3 regions of the Rhizobium sp. BK512 genome follow, and region 3 is predicted to be linked to each of the others. Evidence: predicted binding sites of a transcription regulator. Region 3 holds the regulator's gene; each other region holds the start of a gene.
What was found. Region 3 encodes HrcA, which represses chaperone genes, less so after heat shock. Its sites were predicted from a motif close to GTTAGCACTCNCNNNNNGNGAGTGCTAAC; they were not measured.
Positions count from the first base shown of each region.

Region 1 (6,571 bases), on a different contig from region 3:
GCCGCGAGATCCTGGACTACGCGAAATTCCCCGCCGTCATGGACTGGCTGCAGCGCTGCATCGCCCGCCCTGCAAGCGAGAAGGGGCTGAACATCCCGGTGAAGCCGGCCTGATCACGAAGCAGTTGCAGTAAAATCGTGCAGCGGTTTCACGAGCGGAATTGAGCGAAGTAACAGGAAAGGCCGGTCGTGAGACCGGCCTTTTTACCTCGAGCCGTTCGGACGATTATTGCCGGCTGGTGATCTGGCTGGCGCCTTCCAGCTTGAAACGCGGGAAGATGAAAACTCCGACCATGCTGCCACTGTACTTTTCTTCCAGTCCATTGGATTCACCCATGCAGAAAAGCGGCTGGCGGAAGCCGTTCGGCATGATGATGGTCGTCGAGAAGCAGAAGGATGAGGAAAGCGTTGCCGCCTGTTCGAAGAGTTGCAGGACGTGGTTGCGATCCTTGGTGTCGTAACAGCGCACCAGGCTCAACAGGCCGCATTCCTGGGCCGAGAGACCGTGCAGCATTGCGCTCCACTCTCCGAGCTTTATCACGCCCGTCGAAAAGTCTCCGATCCAGCTTTCGGAGACCGAGAACTGTGCCAACATGTCGTGGTTGTGATTGTTGTAGTCCAGCGAGCCGGGCAGCAATGGTGCGGCAGCATTGGCTTTGGCGATCTTAAACAAGGCGTTCCCCAGTTCGGGTGCGGCTCCCCTGCCACACACTCGGCAAACACAAAGAAACAGGATCACGTAGCACCAGGCGTCATGCCTGTGCTTTCATCCTGCGGAAACAGTTAGTCGGCTGCGCCTCTGACGGTCGCCGCTCGAATATTTCCCCGCAAGATGTCATCTCGTATGTTCGCGGAGACCTTCGAAAGCCCGAATGTTCACGCGTGGCCTTTGGCGTATCCGGTCTCGTCTGTTGCGAGAATTCTTCCGGTGCGAACGTCAATTGCAGCGCGGATTTATAGGAACTTTTGCGCAAACGGCAACGGCTTTTTCCGGGGCGTTAGGCTGACGTTATGATTGGATTTTCACCCGGACTGCGCGTTATCCGCTAATTTTGTGGTCAAAAGTCTCATTTATGCGTTGTGGAAACGGTTTCACACCCACCATAGCATGCAGCTTCCGAAAATTAGACAGCTCGGAAACCGAATTGCGCTGAAGGGGAAAATGCGCGGCGCGCAAGCCTCGCGAAAGCTTCGGGCCAAAGAAGCGGCCTCAGGAGCCGGCCTAAGGGTTTAAGCCGCAGGTATTTTCGAATCGGCAAAAAAAGGGCGGCCCGAAGACCGCCCTTTCTATTCCGGAGACCGGAATGGATGTCAGTGACGGCTTACGCCTATCACATCATGTCCATACCGCTTGTTCAGCGCGCTTGACGCGCTGAACCATCTAAATGATGGGCGGTTTTACGGACGATGCTGTGAGAGGCCGTTGGCCTATCACATCATGTCCATACCGCCCATACCGCCCATACCGCCCGGCATTGCCGGAGCGTCCTTCTTCGGCAGCTCGGCGATCATGGCTTCCGTGGTGATCAGCAGCGAAGCAACCGAAGCTGCGTTCTGCAGAGCCGTACGGACAACCTTGACCGGGTCGACGATGCCGAGCTGGATCAGGTCGCCATATTCGCCAGTCTGGGCGTTGTAGCCGTAGTTGTCTTCATTCTTGTCGAGGATCTTGCCGACAACGATCGAAGCTTCGTCACCTGCGTTTTCAGCGATCTGGCGAACCAGAGCCTGGAGAGCGCGGCGAACGATGTTGATACCAGCTTCCTGGTCGTCGTTTTCGCCCTTTGCGGTGATCTTCGTGGAAGAACGCAGCAGAGCGACGCCGCCGCCCGGTACGATACCTTCCTGAACAGCAGCGCGCGTCGCGTTGAGGGCGTCGTCGATGCGGTCCTTCTTTTCCTTCACTTCGACTTCCGTCGAACCGCCGACGCGGATAACGGCAACGCCGCCTGCGAGCTTGGCAAGACGTTCCTGCAGCTTTTCGCGGTCGTAGTCGGAGGTGGTTTCTTCGATCTGGGCCTTGATCTGGGCAACACGGCCTTCGATGTCGGACTTGGCGCCGGCGCCGTCGACGATCGTGGTGTTTTCCTTGGAGATCGAGACCTTCTTGGTGCGGCCGAGCATGTCGAGCGTGACGCTCTCGAGCTTGATGCCGAGGTCTTCGGAGATGACAGTGCCGCCCGTGAGGATAGCGATGTCTTCCAGCATGGCCTTGCGGCGATCGCCGAAGCCCGGAGCCTTGACAGCAGCAATCTTCAGGCCGCCGCGCAGCTTGTTGACGACGAGCGTAGCAAGAGCTTCGCCTTCGACGTCTTCAGCGATGATGAGGAGCGGCTTGCCGGTCTGAACGACAGCTTCGAGAACCGGGAGCATGGACTGCAGGTTCGAAAGCTTCTTTTCGTGCAGGAGGATGAAGGCGTCTTCGAGGTCAGCAACCATCTTTTCCGGGTTGGTGACGAAGTACGGGCTCAGGTAGCCGCGGTCGAACTGCATGCCTTCGACGACTTCGAGTTCGGTTTCAGCGGTCTTGGCTTCTTCGACGGTGATAACGCCTTCGTTGCCGACCTTCTGCATTGCTTCAGCAATGTCGAGACCGATCTGCTTTTCGCCGTTTGCCGAGATCGTGCCGACCTGGGCAACTTCTTCCGACGTGTTGATCTTCTTGGCCTTAGCCTGGAGATCCTTGACGACTTCAGCAACAGCGAGGTCGATACCGCGCTTCAGGTCCATCGGGTTCATGCCGGCAGCAACTGCCTTGGCGCCTTCGCGAACGATGGCCTGTGCGAGAACCGTTGCAGTCGTGGTGCCGTCGCCGGCGACGTCGTTGGTCTTCGAAGCAACTTCGCGGACCATCTGGGCGCCCATGTTTTCGAACTTGTCTTCGAGTTCGATTTCCTTGGCGACCGAAACACCGTCCTTGGTGATGCGCGGAGCGCCGAAGGACTTGTCGATAACGACGTTGCGGCCCTTCGGACCAAGCGTGACCTTCACTGCGTCAGCGAGGATATCGACGCCGCGCAGCAACTTTTCGCGCGCGCCGCGGCCGAACTTTACTTCTTTAGCTGCCATTTTGAGAACTCCTGAAAAGGGGTGTCAGCGATATCGGATGAAAGACAACCGGCTGATTAGCCGATGATGCCCATGATGTCGGCTTCCTTCATGATCAGAAGGTCTTCGCCGTTGATCTTGACTTCGGTGCCCGACCACTTGCCGAACAGAACGCGATCGCCAGCCTTGACGTCGAGTGCTACGACCTTGCCGGACTCGTCACGAGCGCCGGAGCCGACAGCGACGATTTCGCCTTCCTGCGGCTTTTCCTTAGCGGTATCCGGGATGATGATGCCGCCCTTGGTCTTCTCTTCGGATTCAACGCGACGGACAACGACGCGATCGTGAAGCGGGCGGAAATTGGTGCTTGCCATTGTCTAATCCCTCGATCAAATGACATTCGCGGACCGGGGTGGCCCACAAGGTGGATGTTAGCACTCAACTCCTGTGAGTGCTAACGCCGTGCATTTAGGGATGGCTCCGGAAGGAGTCAAGAAGAGCCTTCACGGATTTTTGTGCCGGAATTGTGGAGACATGCAGGATTTGTCCCGCGTGGCGCCGAGCCTTCCATAGCCTGCCTTTCCGAGGCTTGCCCGTCCGGGCGAACATGAGCTGGCGGCTGGCGGGCCGGCCAACTCGCCACGCATCATCTGGCCAATGCGTGGCGATATCGTTGCCCGCCTGCTTCCAAGGTTGACCGCTTTACAGCGGAAGTCGACATTTGCCTCGGGTTGGACAGGCAAGGCAGATTGTCAGGGTCTGCACGGAAGCCGACATCATGACCGCTGTGCGCGGCCATGGTCGCCCCAGTCACAAGAAAATGCCTAGCGTTGGAAGGTGAGGTGGATGGTGCCACTCGGCGCGGTTTCCGACTTCACCGTGCAGCCGGCTTCCAGGCCGCGCAGTTCGTCCCACAGGCGTATGCCGCGCCCGAGCAGGATCGGAGCGATAGCGACATGAAGGCGATCGACAAGGCCCGCCTTTAGGAAGTCGCGAACAACGGTAGCACCGCCGCCAACCCGCACGTCTTTGCCGCCCGCGACACTGACCGCCCGCTGTAGCGCATCGGCAGGTGTAGTGGCGAGGAAATGGAAAATTGTCCCGCCAGCCATCTCCAGGGAAGGACGTGGCTTGTGGGTGAGGACGAAAACCGGACACTGGAACGGCGGCTCGTCACCCCACCAGCCGCGCCAGTCCGGATCGTCGGGAAAGTTGTGGAGACCGAACATGCCGGCGCCCATGATCTCGGCCCCCACATTTTCGAAATACGCCTTCGCGTAGTCGTCGTCGATGCCTGTCGTCCCAGCCCCGCTGGTATCCTTGAATACGCGCTCGCGGAACGTGCGGGTTGCTACATATGAGCCGACGAGACGCGACCAGTCCTCGCCGAACGGGACTTCCGGCGTCTGGTCCGTCGTTGTCGCGAAACCATCGAGCGAGATCATGAGATCGACACGAACTACCACTGTTGTTCTCCTTGCGAGTGGTTGCACCATGACAGCCTCCATCTGCAGATCAGATACTAAGGCATATGCCTTTGTATCGAGGGTCGAACACTAAGGCAAGTACCTTATTGTTCTTGACTGGCAATCGGTGACGTTTTAATAGGCCACATGCCCTACCACTCGACACCGCTCGACCTTGCCTTTCACGCTCTCAGCGACCCGACCCGCCGCGCGGTCGTCTCGCGCTTGGCTGCCGGCGAGGTACCGGTCAGCGTCCTGGCCGAGCCTTTCGACATGGCGCTGCCCTCCTTCGCCCAGCATCTCAAGGTGCTGGAAGATTGCGGGCTGATCGCCAGCGAGAAGCGCGGGCGCAGCCGCTGGTGCAGGCTGGTGCAGGCGCGCTTCGACGAGGCGGCGGACTGGATGGAAGCGGAGCGCCGGCGCTGGACCGAGCGGCTGGATCGGCTGGAAGCCTATTTGGACGAGACGCAAGAGGATGATGAAGGACATGGCAAACCCGTTTGAGACCTGGTCGCTCGATCGCGAAATCGTGCTGGTCAAGCTGCTGAACCACCCACGCGACAAGGTCTTTGCCGCCTGGATGGATCCAAAGGCACTGGCCAAATGGTATGGCCCGGCCGGCCTCAGCATCGAGAGCCACGAGGCCGATATCCGCGAGGGCGGGATCTGGCGCTTCGATATGGTGGGCATGTTCGAGGGCAAGGAGCATCGTTTCGCGAACCTCATGCGTTTTCTGGAGATCGTGCCGAACGAGCGGATCGTCATGGATTACGGCACGCCCGATCCTGATGACCCCGACCGTTTCCGCGTTACCGTGACCTTTGATGAGCAGGCCGACGGCAAGACCGTGCTGACCCTGCGCCAGCTCCACCCCAGTGCCAAGCGGCGTCAGGTGGTCATCGGTTTCGGCGCGGTGGAATACGGGCTGCAGACGCTCGAGGGCCTTGCCGCCTGGCTGGACGGTTGATGTCATCAGAGGTGCCTGTAATATGCCTTGCCGGTTTCGACGATGCGCCGAAGCCGGCACGCCAGGCTCACCCTTCAACAAATGAACATGTTCGGTGGGGTCAGCGAAAACCCAAGTCGTGCCGAAAGCCGCCATTGGCTGTATCTGTCACGTCGCTGCGGAAATGCCTTGCCAATGAAGCCTGCCTTTGCAATGTCACCGGGGACCGAAAGCGAAGCAGGAAAGCGGAATGGCAAAGCGGATTGCGAACTTCTCCGAGATCACCGATCAATATGACGCGGTGCTCTGTGATGTCTGGGGTGTCGTGCATAACGGCGTCGATCCGTTTCCGAAAGCGGGCGAGGCGCTGCAGGCCGCTCGCGCCGCGGGTCTGACGGTCGTCCTAATCACCAATTCGCCCCGCGTCTCCTGGCAGGTCGTCGAGCAGTTGCGCCAGATCGGCGTGCCCGACGACGCCTATGACCGCATCGTCACTTCTGGTGATGTCACCCGCGCGCTGATTGCCGAAGGACCGCGTGAAGTTTTCCTGCTTGGTCCCGAGCGCGACAATCCGATCCTGGAAGGCCTCGATATCGAGCGTGCGGCGGCCGGTGAGGCCACGTCGGTCGTCTGCACCGGTTTCTTCGACGATGAAACGCAGAAGCCCGAGGACTACACCGACATGCTGCTGGACTTCAAAGCCCGCAACGTGCCGATGATCTGCGCCAATCCGGATCTCGTCGTCGAGCGCGGCCACCGCATCATTCCCTGCGCCGGCGCGATGGCTGCCTATTATGAGCAGCTCGGCGGTTCCACCCGCATCGCCGGCAAGCCGCACCGGCCGATCTATGAGGCGACCCTTGCCGCCGCGCGCGAAGTGCACGGCGATTTCCCCGTTGACCGCGTTCTGGCGATCGGCGACGGCATGCCGACAGATGTTCGCGGCGCCTTGAATTATGGCCTCGATCTTCTCTACATCAGCGGCGGTATCCACGCTAAGGAATATACGCTGAACGGGGAGACCGACGAAGCGATCCTGCACGCCTATCTCGAACGGGAAAATGCCGCCCCCAAGTGGTGGATGCCGCGCCTCGCATAAGAGAATTGAAGCC
Region 1 covers NZ_JACIAS010000006.1:184,901-191,471, forward strand. The annotation lists gene FHX06_RS21505 (glutathione binding-like protein) at 1-113, shown strand, start outside; gene FHX06_RS21510 (hypothetical protein) at 226-672, opposite strand; gene groL (chaperonin GroEL) at 1,431-3,068, opposite strand; gene groES (co-chaperone GroES) at 3,125-3,421, opposite strand; gene FHX06_RS21525 (dihydrofolate reductase family protein) at 3,872-4,513, opposite strand; gene FHX06_RS21530 (ArsR/SmtB family transcription factor) at 4,661-5,017, shown strand; gene FHX06_RS21535 (SRPBCC family protein) at 4,992-5,480, shown strand; gene FHX06_RS21540 (TIGR01459 family HAD-type hydrolase) at 5,710-6,558, shown strand.
Region 1: the regulator HrcA is predicted to act here: its motif matches at 3,478-3,506, upstream of groES (co-chaperone GroES).

Region 2 (6,571 bases), on a different contig from region 3:
GAAGTGCCTTCAGACCGAACTGGAAACTGTCAGAGGTGGCTTCGTTCACTATTGATACCAAGAATACTGCAACGCTCGCGGGATTTTGCGAAGTCGCACCTGAATGGGACATGAAGATCCCGGGCGATGATGCCAGCCCCGCGTCGCCGCCAACAGCGATGGCGTTATGGTTGGAAGATCGGGGCCACTAGGGATTTTGTGAAATCGTCAGCGATAGGATGTAATCGCTCGCGCTACGAATACCGCGCACCAGAGCGACGCAAGGACCGACGTATGCTGTCCTCGTCGCCTTCGATGTGCTCGCCGCTATCACGAAGCTTCGAGATTCCTAGCTGAACGACCTTGATCATATCGGTCATCCGCTGACCGTGGCTATCCTGGTATTGTTCCAGCGTAGGGGCATGAAGCGTAACATCGAGCAGCGCAGAATTGCGACCGTCTTTGACCGCTTTGGCGCCGACAGCCCAAACTCGGCTGAACAAAAGTCGATCCGATTCAGTTATTGGCATGACGACCCGCTTGCGCGCCCCCGCGTCGTGTAAAGTGGTGAAGCTAGCGGGCTGCCTGCGGTCATCAACCGGACTAAAGTCCGATTCTGCGCCGCAACCACGCGTTGGTACGGTAGCGTACAAGCGACTTGTCCTGGCTCCAATGTGGGCTGTTGAAACAAGGAGGGCCATCGTCGGTCTGGAATGGCACTGTCTCCGGCTTCTCTGCAAAGAATGGAAGGTGACTTCTTTTCGAAGCGCCACAATATCTTGGCGACGGACGCTCCGGCCCCATGTTCCATCAATGATCTTCTTTACCAGCGATACCCATTTTGGCGATCCGCGTGTCCTCAGGATCGACCGACGTCCTTTCCCAGACATGGCCGCCCACGATCTGGCGCTGATCCAAAACTGGAATGGCCTCGTCGGCGAAGATGACGATGTCTGGCATCTCGGCGATTTCATGTCGGCCCGCGCAGGCGATTGCGACCAGCTTCTATCGCGCTTGAACGGGCGCAAACACCTGGTAGTTGGTAATAACGATCCAACAACGACCACTGAAGCGAGGGGTTGGACGAGCGTCCAACACTATGCCGAAATACGCACTGACGATCACCACCTGATCCTCTGCCACTACGCTTTCAGGACGTGGAACCAGATGGGCAAGAGATCGATCAATCTGCACGGCCACTCGCACGGGCGTCTAAAACCGCTGCCTCGCCAATTCGACGTCGGCGTGGATGCCCAAAAATTGCGCCCGGTGAGGTTGGAGCAGATCATGAAACGCGGGCGCGGTAGCTGATCTTCGTTGCGAAGCCGTTTGTGGGTCCGTCAGCGTAAGCCCTTCAACGCCTGCTTGGTCAATTTCGGCAATTGGGCATCGACTTTTTTTCGTGATGGAAACGTTAGGCTCATTTCAATGCCTGGCAATACTCCCGGCAGCCAATCACTCATGGTTCACCTGGCCCACATTGGTGCCTTGATTGGCTTGACTGGATTCGCCGGCCGCAAGGCGGCATTTGAGCTAATGTGTCGGGCCGATGAACCGCTCAACTGGTATAACGAGGAGGGCGACTTTGCCTGCCCTCCCCGGCCGATCTGCAAGCGCGCAACGGGACGGGGATCTTCTGGCTTGCAGGACCGGGCCATCCCGTCCCTTGCCCAAGCTTCTCGCTGGCGACGATTACAAGGCCCTGACGGCTGCATAGACGCGATGTGCCGCGGCGACATGGAGAGATTCTCGGATGGCATCGCGCCAGTTAAGGGGCGCTCGACCTGCTTCCCCTCAACGCGATTGCCGCCCGACTTGCCATCGGTTAGATGCGGTAGAATGACCATCGCGCACGCCTTCGACGGCAAGGGAGAAAGTCGATGGTCATCACGTGCGACCGGCGGCCTACCAAGGGGCTAGCCGCCGCGAACAAAGCCGTCGCGATACCGACATTGACCGCGGCTCCAGGGCTAACTACTGCGGAATATATCGACAACCCTCGGAGCAAGCCTCGGCCTCGCAGCCGTTGATCGCGACAGGTCATCAGGTTATTACCTGAAAAATTGACAATCACGGTGACGACGCTTGCGCTCGCTTGAGCCCACGCGAACTCCGTGCCCGTCGCAAGAACCGCGGCTAGCAGCGCCATGTGTAAGGCCATGAAAGCGGCGCCGAGGATGACAAGGCAAACCAGCCGCAAGGGGATGGCCGCTCTCGTTGCCTTGGCAACAAGCAGCTCCAAGAATTGAAGAGCGACGCGACGATCCTCTTGCTGTGGCCGGCTGAACGGGTCGCGAACCGGTAGGGTAGTTCGGCAATGCGAACATCCGGCCCGGCATTTGACAGGATTTCAAAGCGTACCTTGAAACCATGGTTGCTCAACCGGGAGGCCATCGCTTCGACCAGGTCGCGGCGTGTCGCGACGAAACCGCTCATTGGATCGGTTGCAGAGGCCGAAGTTGAGAGCGCCAACGCTGCGGCCGATCTGGCGAGGTCCGAATTCGAACGATCTCAACTGCTCGCATCCAGAGAAGCAGCCAGTGGCGCCGCCACCGTCGCGTACCTTTCCCCCGGATCGTTTCTGGAAAAGGATGCGAAGCATCTCGCCCGACATCGGCTGGAATGAAAAAGGGCGCTCGACCCAATGGGGAGCGCCCGAACCATCCCGGCAACGTTTGCGGCGGAGGCCGAGGAGTGGTTGGAACGAATGTCGACCGAGTCGGTGCACTTTGGCAAGCTGGTGGTGAACGGACAGGAAACGCGCCGTTCGGCCAATAAGTGTCACCCACACGTTATCCACAGCCTGTTCACAGTGTAACCGCATGCAAGCCTTTGCTTTTTGTCCGCTGGGATGAACTCTCAGGTGCTGCATTGCGGCAACGTCCGAGTGGAATTTTTCCGTACCGATACCGAGACTTGCTGATAGAGCGTATGTTGCCGGTCTCTCGAGCGCCAGGCGGCGGATCGCTCGGGGTCGGGAAGCGACCGGCGGACCTCGATGGTCGCTTCCCGAAAATGGCGGGTATCGCCCGCTGCGCCACCAAGCGCCGGTCTCCGGCCGGCAAGGGCACACCATTGCGGCGGAGACGTCGAGCGGTTATGAATTTCCCCTTAATCCAAATCGGGGAATTCGAAGTGGCGAACGGCACAGTCAAGTTTTTCAATCAGGACAAGGGCTTCGGCTTCATTACGCCAAACGATGGCGGCCAGGACGTCTTCGTTCATGTGAGTGCAGTCCAGGGCTCGACGCTGCTGCGCGAAGGGCAGAACGTCTCTTACGACCTGGGTCAGGATCGTAAGACCGGCAAGTCGAAGGCGGAAAACGTACGCGCGATCTGAGCGCTCGTGGGCGGGGCTTTCTGGATGAGGATCAGGACGGCTAACCTTTCCGACGCAACCGCGATGAGCGCCATTCTTGAGAGATTGGTGGCCGCCGGCCGTCGAAAGATGGCGGCGGACGTTGAGTACGTTTGCCTGCACCATGTGTCAAACCGTGATCTAGCTCTTCAGGCCGCGATCCCTCTAAAGGGACCCTCTGCCGCAGGAGGCGCTTGTGGTGCTCGTCGATGACCTCGTCGGCGCCCGTGCACGAAACGTTGCCCATTGGCTGCAGCGACGCGGCTACCAGATCGCTCTCCTGCTGGTCGATTTCGCCTGGCAGGTACTGAGCAAAGTCGCCTGAAGCGCCATAGGCAGCTGCAATCGTCGCGTCGCGACGGCTTGCGCCTTGCTGCGCATATCCGCTACTTATTCTCCGACGCCAACTCGCCCGGCTTGAAGCTTCCGGGTTTACCGCTCTGCGAGGGGATCGCATCAGAGGTTGTCTGATCGTGACCGTCCGGAACGTTCACTCCACTATGATGTGCGGGCGAAGACGTCTGCGGAAGTTCGCTACTATTACCGAGCTCCTTCTCGGCCTCGTGCCAGTGGCGCTCATGCTCGCCCTCCGGCCGGCCTTCAGCTTCCCATTTCTCATACGCACGGCGTTTGATGTGTTCGTCGTCCATGACATCCTCCTTGATCGAAATAACTTGGGAAGGAACCTGCGGTTCCTGAAGAGCCGTAAATCTTGGCGTGAGCCCAGGCAGCTCGCGCCATCGCTAGGTACTTCACGCAGATCGTCGAACCGTCGCGGCAGGTGAATGGAATGCGGCGTGTGGTCCAGATGTTTGGCGTCAGTGATTGTTGCCGGACCCGCACGCCATGTCCGATGAGCCTATGGTTAGTGGATCGCGTGGCTCGTCATTCGATGTGCGCCGAGTTGAAGCGCGAGATCATCGTGGTAGCCTGTTGCAGCACGCGTTCGGCCTTTTGTGGATCATCTCGCGCCGGTTCGTTGGCATCGATGCGGATCGCCTTGGCCATGTTGGCCTTGAGCGCAGCAAAGTGACGGTCGCCATGCACTTGTGCAGTCCCTTTAAGGATGCGCGCGATGTCGACAAAGACTTCCTCGCGCTCCTCGATGCCGAGGTCTCTGATGATCTTGATCTTCTCTTCCAGATCAACTCACTCCGGACAGACCAGCGATCTCGGCCGAGCTCATGAAGCCCCGGCCGCGAGAGCTAAGAAAGTAAAATTTCGTTTTCAAGGCTTCATTGAAGCTTGAATTCGCCCTCGACACGGCGCCATTCGTTAGGGCCGATCAGACGTTGGTGGGTGTAGCGGACGGAATGCAGTGGTCCGTCGAGGCTGGCCTTCCAGAAGTTCAGGAACTTGCACATCTCAGGGAAATCCGGGGCAAGATCATAGTCCTGCCAAACGTAAGTCTGCAGGACGGATTCGAAGTCGGGAATGCGATAGAGGATATGCGCGGTGGTCAGTCCATAGCCGTTGAGCTGACGCTCCAGGTCCGATGAGAACTGCATGCTTCATCTCCGTTTCATGACACTGCGAAGGTGGCGCAAAATCGCGCAGCCCTCAACGGTTTTCTGAACGCTTCGATGTCGTTTATCGTTCCTTTCCAGTATGTTAGCAGCCATCGGCGTCGAGTGCTAATTTTTCCTGCCGACCCTCTTGAAATTGAAAAAGCCCGAAAATAAATTTTTGCACGCGAACGCTCAACGAGGTTCGCACCCGCCCGGACTGGTCATCCGGTCCGGCCAGGGGATTTCGAAACATCATCGTTTGTCCACGGAGGAAAACATGTCGTTCCGACCGCTCCATGACCGCATTCTCGTACGCCGGGTCGAATCCGAAGAAAAGACCAGAGGCGGCATCATCATTCCCGACACCGCCAGGGAAAAACCGCAGGAGGGCGAGGTCGTCGCCGTAGGCCCCGGCGCCCGCAGCGATGCAGGCCAGATCCAGGCGCTCGACGTCAAGGCCGGTGATCGCATCCTGTTCGGCAAATGGTCCGGAACCGAGATCAAGATTGACGGTGAAGATCTGCTGATCATGAAGGAAAGCGACGTTCTGGGCATCATCGAAGCTCAGGCCGAGCGTAAACAAGCCGCCTGAGGCGGCTCGTCCCCCAAACCCAACACCATCAGTCAATAGCTGCCTATTGAGGAGTTAGACAAATGGCTGCGAAAGAAGTTAAATTCCATAGCGACGCCCGTGAACGCATGCTGCGTGGGGTCGATGTGCTGGCAAATGCCGTCAAAGTCACGCTCGGCCCGAAGGGTCGTAACGTGGTGATCGACAAGTCCTTCGGTGCTCCGCGCATCACCAAGGACGGGGTATCGGTCGCCAAGGAAATCGAACTCGAAGACAAGTTTGAGAACATGGGCGCCCAGATGCTGCGCGAAGTGGCGTCGAAAACCAACGATCTTGCCGGTGACGGCACCACGACCGCGACGGTACTCGCGCAGGCCATCGTCAAGGAAGGTGCCAAGGCCGTCGCATCGGGCATGAATCCGATGGACCTGAAGCGCGGCATCGACATTGCCGTCGACGCCGTTGTCAAGGAACTCAAGACCAATGCCCGCAAGATCACCAGCAACTCGGAGATCGCTCAGGTGGGCACCGTCTCTGCCAACGGTGATTCCGAGATCGGCCGCTATCTCGCCGAGGCGATGGAGAAGGTTGGCAATGAAGGCGTCATAACCGTCGAGGAAGCCAAGACCGCCGAGACCGAACTCGAAGTCGTCGAGGGCATGCAGTTCGACCGTGGCTACCTGTCTCCATATTTCGTGACCAACCAGGACAAGATGCGCGTTGAGTTTGAAGACCCATACATCCTGATCCACGAAAAGAAGCTGTCGAACCTCCAGGCGATGTTGCCTGTCCTCGAAGCAGTCGTGCAGTCGAGCAAACCGCTCCTCATTATCGCCGAAGACGTCGAAGGCGAAGCTCTTGCCACGCTCGTCGTCAACAAGCTGCGCGGCGGCCTGAAGATTGCTGCTGTCAAGGCTCCGGGCTTCGGCGATCGCCGCAAGGCCATGCTCGAAGACATCGCCATCCTGACGGGAGGCACCGTCATCTCCGAAGACCTCGGCATCAAGCTCGAGAACGTCACGCTGAACATGCTCGGCCGTGCCAAGAAGGTGGCGATCGAAAAGGAAAACACCACCATCATCGACGGCGTCGGCTCCAAGGCCGAGATCGATGGCCGCGTTGCGCAAATCCGCGCCCAGATCGAGGAAACGACGTC
Region 2 covers NZ_JACIAS010000012.1:67-6,637, reverse strand. The annotation lists gene FHX06_RS31750 (hypothetical protein) at 1-49, opposite strand, end outside; gene FHX06_RS31745 (metallophosphoesterase family protein) at 793-1,290, shown strand; gene FHX06_RS36340 (GtrA family protein) at 1,805-2,128, opposite strand; gene FHX06_RS31735 (cold-shock protein) at 3,115-3,318, shown strand; partial or broken gene FHX06_RS36115 (thiosulfate sulfurtransferase) at 3,527-3,661, shown strand; gene FHX06_RS31725 (DUF2934 domain-containing protein) at 3,723-3,986, opposite strand; gene FHX06_RS31720 (hypothetical protein) at 4,222-4,479, opposite strand; gene FHX06_RS31715 (usg protein) at 4,572-4,844, opposite strand; gene groES (co-chaperone GroES) at 5,122-5,436, shown strand; partial or broken gene groL (chaperonin GroEL) at 5,499-6,571, shown strand, end outside.
Region 2: the regulator HrcA is predicted to act here: its motif matches at 4,947-4,975, upstream of groES (co-chaperone GroES).

Region 3 (6,571 bases):
GCGATCCTCTCGACGGCCGTGGCCTATGTGCTGTTCTTCCGCATACTGGCAACGGCAGGCGCCACCAATCTGATGCTGGTGACCTTCCTGATCCCCGTTAGCGCGATCCTGCTTGGCGCCGCAGCACTCGGTGAGCAGTTGCAGCTCAAACATCTGGTGGGCATGGCTTTGATCGCGGTCGGCCTTGCCGCAATCGATGGAAGGCTCGTCAATTTTGCAAGGAGACGGGCTGCTTGAGGCGGACCTGAAGCGATTCAGGAAAAAGTGTGAGCGGCAGGTTTGCGCCCGGAACTGAGTGAAGCAAGGGAGATAGAGCTTAGCCTTGTTTCGAAGAACAAGGGGAATGCTCTAGCAGGCGAGGTCCGCCACGACGGAATCAAGGATCAGCATGCCTGCCGGCGTGCAGCGCAGGCGGGAATTGCCGATCCGCTCAATGAAGCCGTGTTCCAGTAAAAATTCCTCGCGTTTCGGATCGGGATCGCGGCCAGAAAGCTGCTGCCAGCGGGCAAGATCGACACCTTCCTTCAGGCGCAGTCCCATCAGCAGCAATTCATCGGCCTGCTCATCGAAACCGAGGCGCTCGTGCTCGGTGATACCATTGCCGTCGCGTTCGACGAGGTCCAGCCAGGCTTCAGGCTTGCGCTCCGTAGCGGTCGCGACCTTCTCTGCGCCCTGCGACAGGCGACCATGCGCGCCAGGGCCGATGCCGGCATAGTCGCCATAGCGCCAGTAGGTGAGGTTATGGCGGCTCTCCGCACCCGGCCGGGCATGATTGGACACTTCATAGGCCGGCAATCCTTCGCGCTCGGTGATCTCCTGCGTGGCCTCATAGAGAGCAGCGGACTGGTCCCCATCCGGCACGATCAGCTTTCCAGCCTTATGCAGCCCGTAGAAGGGCGTGCCTTCCTCGATCGTGAGCTGATACAGCGAGAGATGGTCCACGGCATAGGAGATGGCTTCCTTGAGCTCGCGATCCCACTCCTCGACCGTCTGGTTCGGCCGCGCATAGATCAGGTCGAAAGACATGCGCGGGAAGATGTCACGCGCGAGCCTGATCGCCTTCAGCGCATCGGCGACGTCATGCAGCCGCCCAAGGAATTTGAGGTCGCGATCATTCAGGGCCTGTACACCGAGCGAGACGCGGTTCACACCGGCGGCGCGGTAGCCACGGAAACGGTCTGCTTCGACGCTGGAAGGATTGGCCTCCATCGTGATCTCGATACCGTCAGGCACATTCCAGTGCTGCGCAATGCCGTCGAGGATCGCATCGACTGTTTCCGGCTTCATCAGCGACGGCGTGCCGCCGCCGAGGAAGATGCTGGTTACCGTCTTCGGCCCGCTCATCAGGCGGGCATTGGTGATCTCTTTCAGGAAAGCTGCGACATAGCGCTCCTGATCGACGGGCTGATGCCGGACATGGCTGTTGAAATCGCAATAGGGGCACTTCGCCGCGCAGAAAGGCCAATGCACATAGACCCCGAAACCGGGCTCGCCGGTATCGGGCAGAAGCTTTGCATCGCGCGTCAACGCAGACGGATCGATCATGTTCAAGGCTCGGCCTATGCTTCCAGGCAGGTTTCGACGAAGAGCTTGAAGGCGCGGGCGCGATGCGAGAGAGCCTGCGGCTTGCCGATGTTCCAGCCGTGTTTTTCTTCCGCGCTCATCTCGCCGAAGGTCACATCATAATCTTCAGGCTGGAAGATCGGATCATAGCCGAAACCTTGCGTCCCGCGCGGCGGCCAGACGACTTTACCTTCCACTTCGCCGCGGAAAAGCTCCGTGTGACCATCCGGCCATGCAAGGCAGAGCACGCTGACAAAACGGGCAGAGCGCTGCTCGGGCTTGGTGGCGCCGGCCTTTTCCAATGCCTTCTCGACCTTCTCCATGGCCATGAAGAAATCGCGGGTGCCGTTGCCGGTTTCAGCCCAGTCGGCGGTGTAGACGCCGGGATCGCCGCCAAGCGCATCGACGACGAGGCCGGAATCGTCGGAAAGCGCCGGCATTCCGGAGGCTTGAGCCGAGGCAAGTGCCTTGATCGTGGCATTTTCCTCGAAAGTCGTCCCGGTTTCCTCGGGTTCGATGAAATTGAGTTCGGCGGCCGATTTGGCGGTGAAGCCGAGCGGCCCGATCAGATCCTGGATCTCGCGGATCTTGCCCTGGTTGTGGCTGGCGACGACAATAGTTTTGGTTTCGAGCTTACGCATAAAATATCCTTACCCCATGCCCCAGATTTTGGCCTCCGCGCATTCCAGGCTATTGCCTGAAGGGTCGCGGAAATAAATCGACCGGCCGCCCTGCGGCCATTGAACCTCGGATTCGATGCCGATGCCGGCAGCTTTCAGCTTTTGCACCATCGCATCGAGATTGTCTCCCGAAACCCTGAAGCAGGCATGCCCCCTTCCGATAGTGCCATGCGGCGGAACCTGCAGGCTGTCCGGTGCAGGCGGCTTCACCGTTTCCTCCGGGTTGAAGATCAGGAGCACGCCTGGTCCGCAGCGGAAGAACACATGACGGTTGCCAGACCGTGCGATCTTCTCAAGGCCCAGCACATCCTCGTAAAAGGCTTCTGTCGCATCGAGATCGGTTGCGTAGAGCGCAGTTTCAAGAACGCCTTCGATGGGTTGTGCCATTGCCCGCCCTTTTTTAGGCCTTGCCCCCGTAAGCAGGGACGAGGAAATTCACTGGCGAGGCTTGAATGAAAGCCTCAGGCGATGGCTTGCTTCTGCAGGTCCACCAGCCCGGCAATGCCCGCCTTGGCGAGACCCATCAGCGAGGAGAACTCCTCTTCGCTGAAAGGCGTGCCTTCCGCCGTGCCCTGGATCTCGACGATGCCGCCGGCGCCCGTCATGACGAAATTGGCGTCGGTCTCGGCCGAGGAATCCTCGAGATAGTCTAGATCGATGACCGGCTGGTTGGCGAAGATGCCGCAGGAGATCGCCGCGACATGGTCCTTCAGCACGCGGTCGGCCTTGATCATGTTGCGGGTTTCCATCCAGCGCAGGCAATCGTAAAGCGCAATCCAGCCGCCGGTGATAGAGGCCGTGCGCGTGCCGCCGTCGGCCTGAATGACGTCGCAGTCGAGCGTGATCTGCCGCTCGCCGAGGGCAGTAAGATCGACCACGGCACGCAGCGAGCGGCCGATCAGGCGCTGGATTTCCTGAGTGCGGCCGCCCTGTTTGCCGGCGGCAGCTTCGCGCTTCATTCGCTCGCCTGTCGCGCGCGGCAGCATGCCATATTCGGCTGTGACCCAGCCCTTGCCGGTGTTGCGCAGCCACGGCGGCGTCTTGTCTTCCAGGCTCGCCGTACAGAGTACGTGCGTATCGCCGAACTTCACCAGGCAGGAGCCTTCAGCATGCTTGGAAAAATTGCGCTCGAAGGAGACCTTGCGCATCTGGTCGGTTTTTCTGCCTGAAGGCCGCATTCTCTTCTCCTGAAACATGATGCCGAAAACGTGAGCGCTTTCAGGCAATGTCTTTGCATGCATTGTATCGTCGCCCGCTTCTACGATTGGCTGCGTGCATTTGCAAATTCCCTTTTGCCACGGGGGGCAGATTGGCTATATTTCCCTGATATCATTCAGTGCGGGTGCGAAAAGTTCATGAGCTACAGGTCGACATCAATATCGGATGCCGTGGCTGCGCTGGATGAACGATCGAAGGAAATCTTCCGGCGCATCGTCGAAGGCTATCTGGAGCACGGCGAGCCGCTCGGCTCCCGCAATCTTTCGCGTCTTCTGCCGATGTCTCTGTCGCCTGCCTCCGTTCGCAACGTCATGAGCGATCTGGAAGAGCTTGGTCTCATCTATTCGCCGCATGTCAGCGCCGGGCGCCTGCCGACCCAGATCGGGCTGCGCTTCTTCGTCGATGCCTTCATGCAGGTCGGTGACCTCTCGGCAGAAGAACGTGCCAGCATCGACCGCCAGGTGCGGGCCGGAAGCCGCGACAATCCGGTGGAATCGATGATGAATGAGGCGAGCCGCATGCTCTCGGGCATTTCGCGCGGCGCCGGCCTTGTCATAACTTCCAAGAGCGACCCGGTTCTGAAACATGTCGAGTTCATCCGCCTGGAACCTACCAAGGCGCTGGCTGTTCTTGTCGGTGACCACGATCAGGTGGAAAACCGCATTATAGAACTGCCCGCAGGTGTTACCTCGTCGCAACTCACCGAGGCTGCCAATTTCCTCAATGCACACATGACCGGGCAGACGCTGCCGGAATTGCGCTTGCAATTGGGCCAGCTGAAAGATGAAGTTCGCCATGAACTCGACGCACTGTCGCGCGACCTCGTGGAGCGCGGCGTCGCCGTGTGGGCCGGCAACTCGGACGATACCAAGCCGGCACAGCTCATCATCCGCGGCCGAGCAAACCTGCTGGAAGGCGTAGGCGGCGCGGAAGACCTCGACCGGCTGCGCCTGCTATTCGATGATCTGGAGAAGAAGGACAGCTTGATCGAGCTCCTGAACCTTGCCGAAAGCGGGCCGGGCGTACGCATTTTCATCGGTTCGGAAAACAAGCTTTTCTCACTTTCCGGCTCCTCGCTCATTGTGGCGCCCTATCGCGATGACGACGACCGCATCGTTGGCGCGGTAGGAGTGATCGGTCCCACGCGGCTCAATTATTCCCGCATCGTGCCGATGGTGGACTATACGGCGCAGCTCGTGTCGCGCCTTTCGCGCGGATCTCTCTGATCCCTTGCGCAAAACAGGCGGAATTTTAGCTTCTTCGTAACGCAGACTTGATTTTTTCCGGCCAAACATCGATATCGGGCGCATCTGAGAATACACGAACCGGAGACCGTCATGACTGATGAAACGACGAAGAACGGACCTGACGCGGCTGCGGCGGAAGCCACAGCCGACGCCGCCGCAAACGTCGAGAATGAAGCCGTGAAGGAAGCAGCCGCAGGCGAACCAGATGCGCTTGAGCTTCTGAAGGCCGAGAATACGGAATTGCGCGACCGCTACCTGCGGCTCGCTGCCGAAATGGATAATCTGCGCCGCCGCACGGAGCGCGAGGTCAAGGACGCCAAGTCCTATTCCGTCGCAGGCTTCGCCCGCGACATGCTGGCCGTCTCGGACAATCTGCGCCGTGCGATCGATGCCATTCCGCCGGAAGCCAGGGCTGCCGCCGACGCTGGCCTGACGACATTGATCGAAGGTGTCGAGATGACCGAGCGCTCCATGCTCTCGGCTCTCGAGCGCCACGGCGTTCGCAAGCTGGAGCCGGTCGGCCAGAAGTTCGACCCGAACTTCCATCAGGCGATGTTCGAAGTGCCGAATACCGAAGTGCCGAATAATACGGTTGTACAGGTCGTACAGGCCGGTTTCTCCATCGGTGAGCGCGTGCTGCGCCCAGCCATGGTCGGCGTCGCCAAGGGTGGCCCGAAACTCGTAGAGGCCGAGGCCAACTCGGTTCTGGACGAGAAGGACGCCTGAGAGGCCAGGACATCTAACAATTAAAAAGGCCGCGTCAGCGGCCTTTCTGTTTCCGTTGGAGAGTAACGGATCAGATCCGCGCGAAACGCTCGATCAGAAGATCGAAGAAACCGTCGGAATCCACAGAGCGCATGACCTTTGCATTACGCTTTCGGTCGGTCACATGCCACCAGTCGACAACGGTCATGCCGACCGTCAGTTCGGATGTCACCTCGATCTCGACATTGCAGTCCCGGCCCCTGAAGAGGTCCGGTTTCAGTAGATAGGCGATGGTCGTCGGATCATGCAGCGGACCGCCGTCCGAGCCGTATTTTTCGATGTCGAAGCGCTCGAAGAATTCCAGCATCTCGACCATCGCCTTGGCCGGCGCGGTGCCGATATCGGCCATGCGCTTCACCCGGTCCTTGCGGGTCAGCAACTGGTGCGTCACATCGAGCGGCATCATGACGACCGGCACGCCCGAGCGGAACACGATATCGGCGGCTTCCGGATCGACATAGATGTTGAATTCGGCAGCCGGCGTGATGTTGCCGCCTTCGAAGAAGCCGCCCCCCATCATGACGAGTTCGCGGATGCGCGGGACGATATCCGGCGCCTTCTGGAAAGCCAGGCCGATATTGGTCAGCGGACCGAGCGTACAGAGCGTGACGGTGCCCTCCGGCTCGCGTCGCAGCGTTTCGATGATGAAGTCGACCGAATGCTGCGCCTGCAGCGGCATCGTGGGCTGTGGAAGCGTCGGGCCATCGAGGCCTGTCTTGCCATGCACGTGCTCGGCGGTGACGAGGTTGCGGGCGATCGGTCGGTCGGCGCCGGCAAAGACCTTGATATCGGTCCGCTCGCACAATTCGCAGATGATACGCGCGTTGCGGCTGGTGAACGACAGCGGCACATTGCCGGCAACGGTGGTGATGCCCAACACCTCAAGCTCTTCCGGGCTACCGAAGGCCAGCATGATCGCGGCGGCATCGTCCTGGCCGGGGTCGGTGTCGATAATGATTTTTCTCGGTTCTGCCATCCGAATCGTTCCATCCTCTGGTGCGCGACGCCTGGCATGCACCTTTTCATTGTCTTTACGCTCCCGTCGCAAATCAACACAGCGCGCCGGAGCATGTTTTGATGCGGGGCGCTGCGCCCTTT
Region 3 covers NZ_JACIAS010000004.1:351,447-358,017, forward strand. The annotation lists gene FHX06_RS16915 (DMT family transporter) at 1-237, shown strand, start outside; gene hemW (radical SAM family heme chaperone HemW) at 349-1,545, opposite strand; gene rdgB (RdgB/HAM1 family non-canonical purine NTP pyrophosphatase) at 1,560-2,204, opposite strand; gene FHX06_RS16930 (VOC family protein) at 2,214-2,630, opposite strand; gene rph (ribonuclease PH) at 2,705-3,421, opposite strand; gene hrcA (heat-inducible transcriptional repressor HrcA) at 3,599-4,687, shown strand; gene grpE (nucleotide exchange factor GrpE) at 4,799-5,434, shown strand; gene FHX06_RS16950 (nucleoside hydrolase) at 5,505-6,449, opposite strand.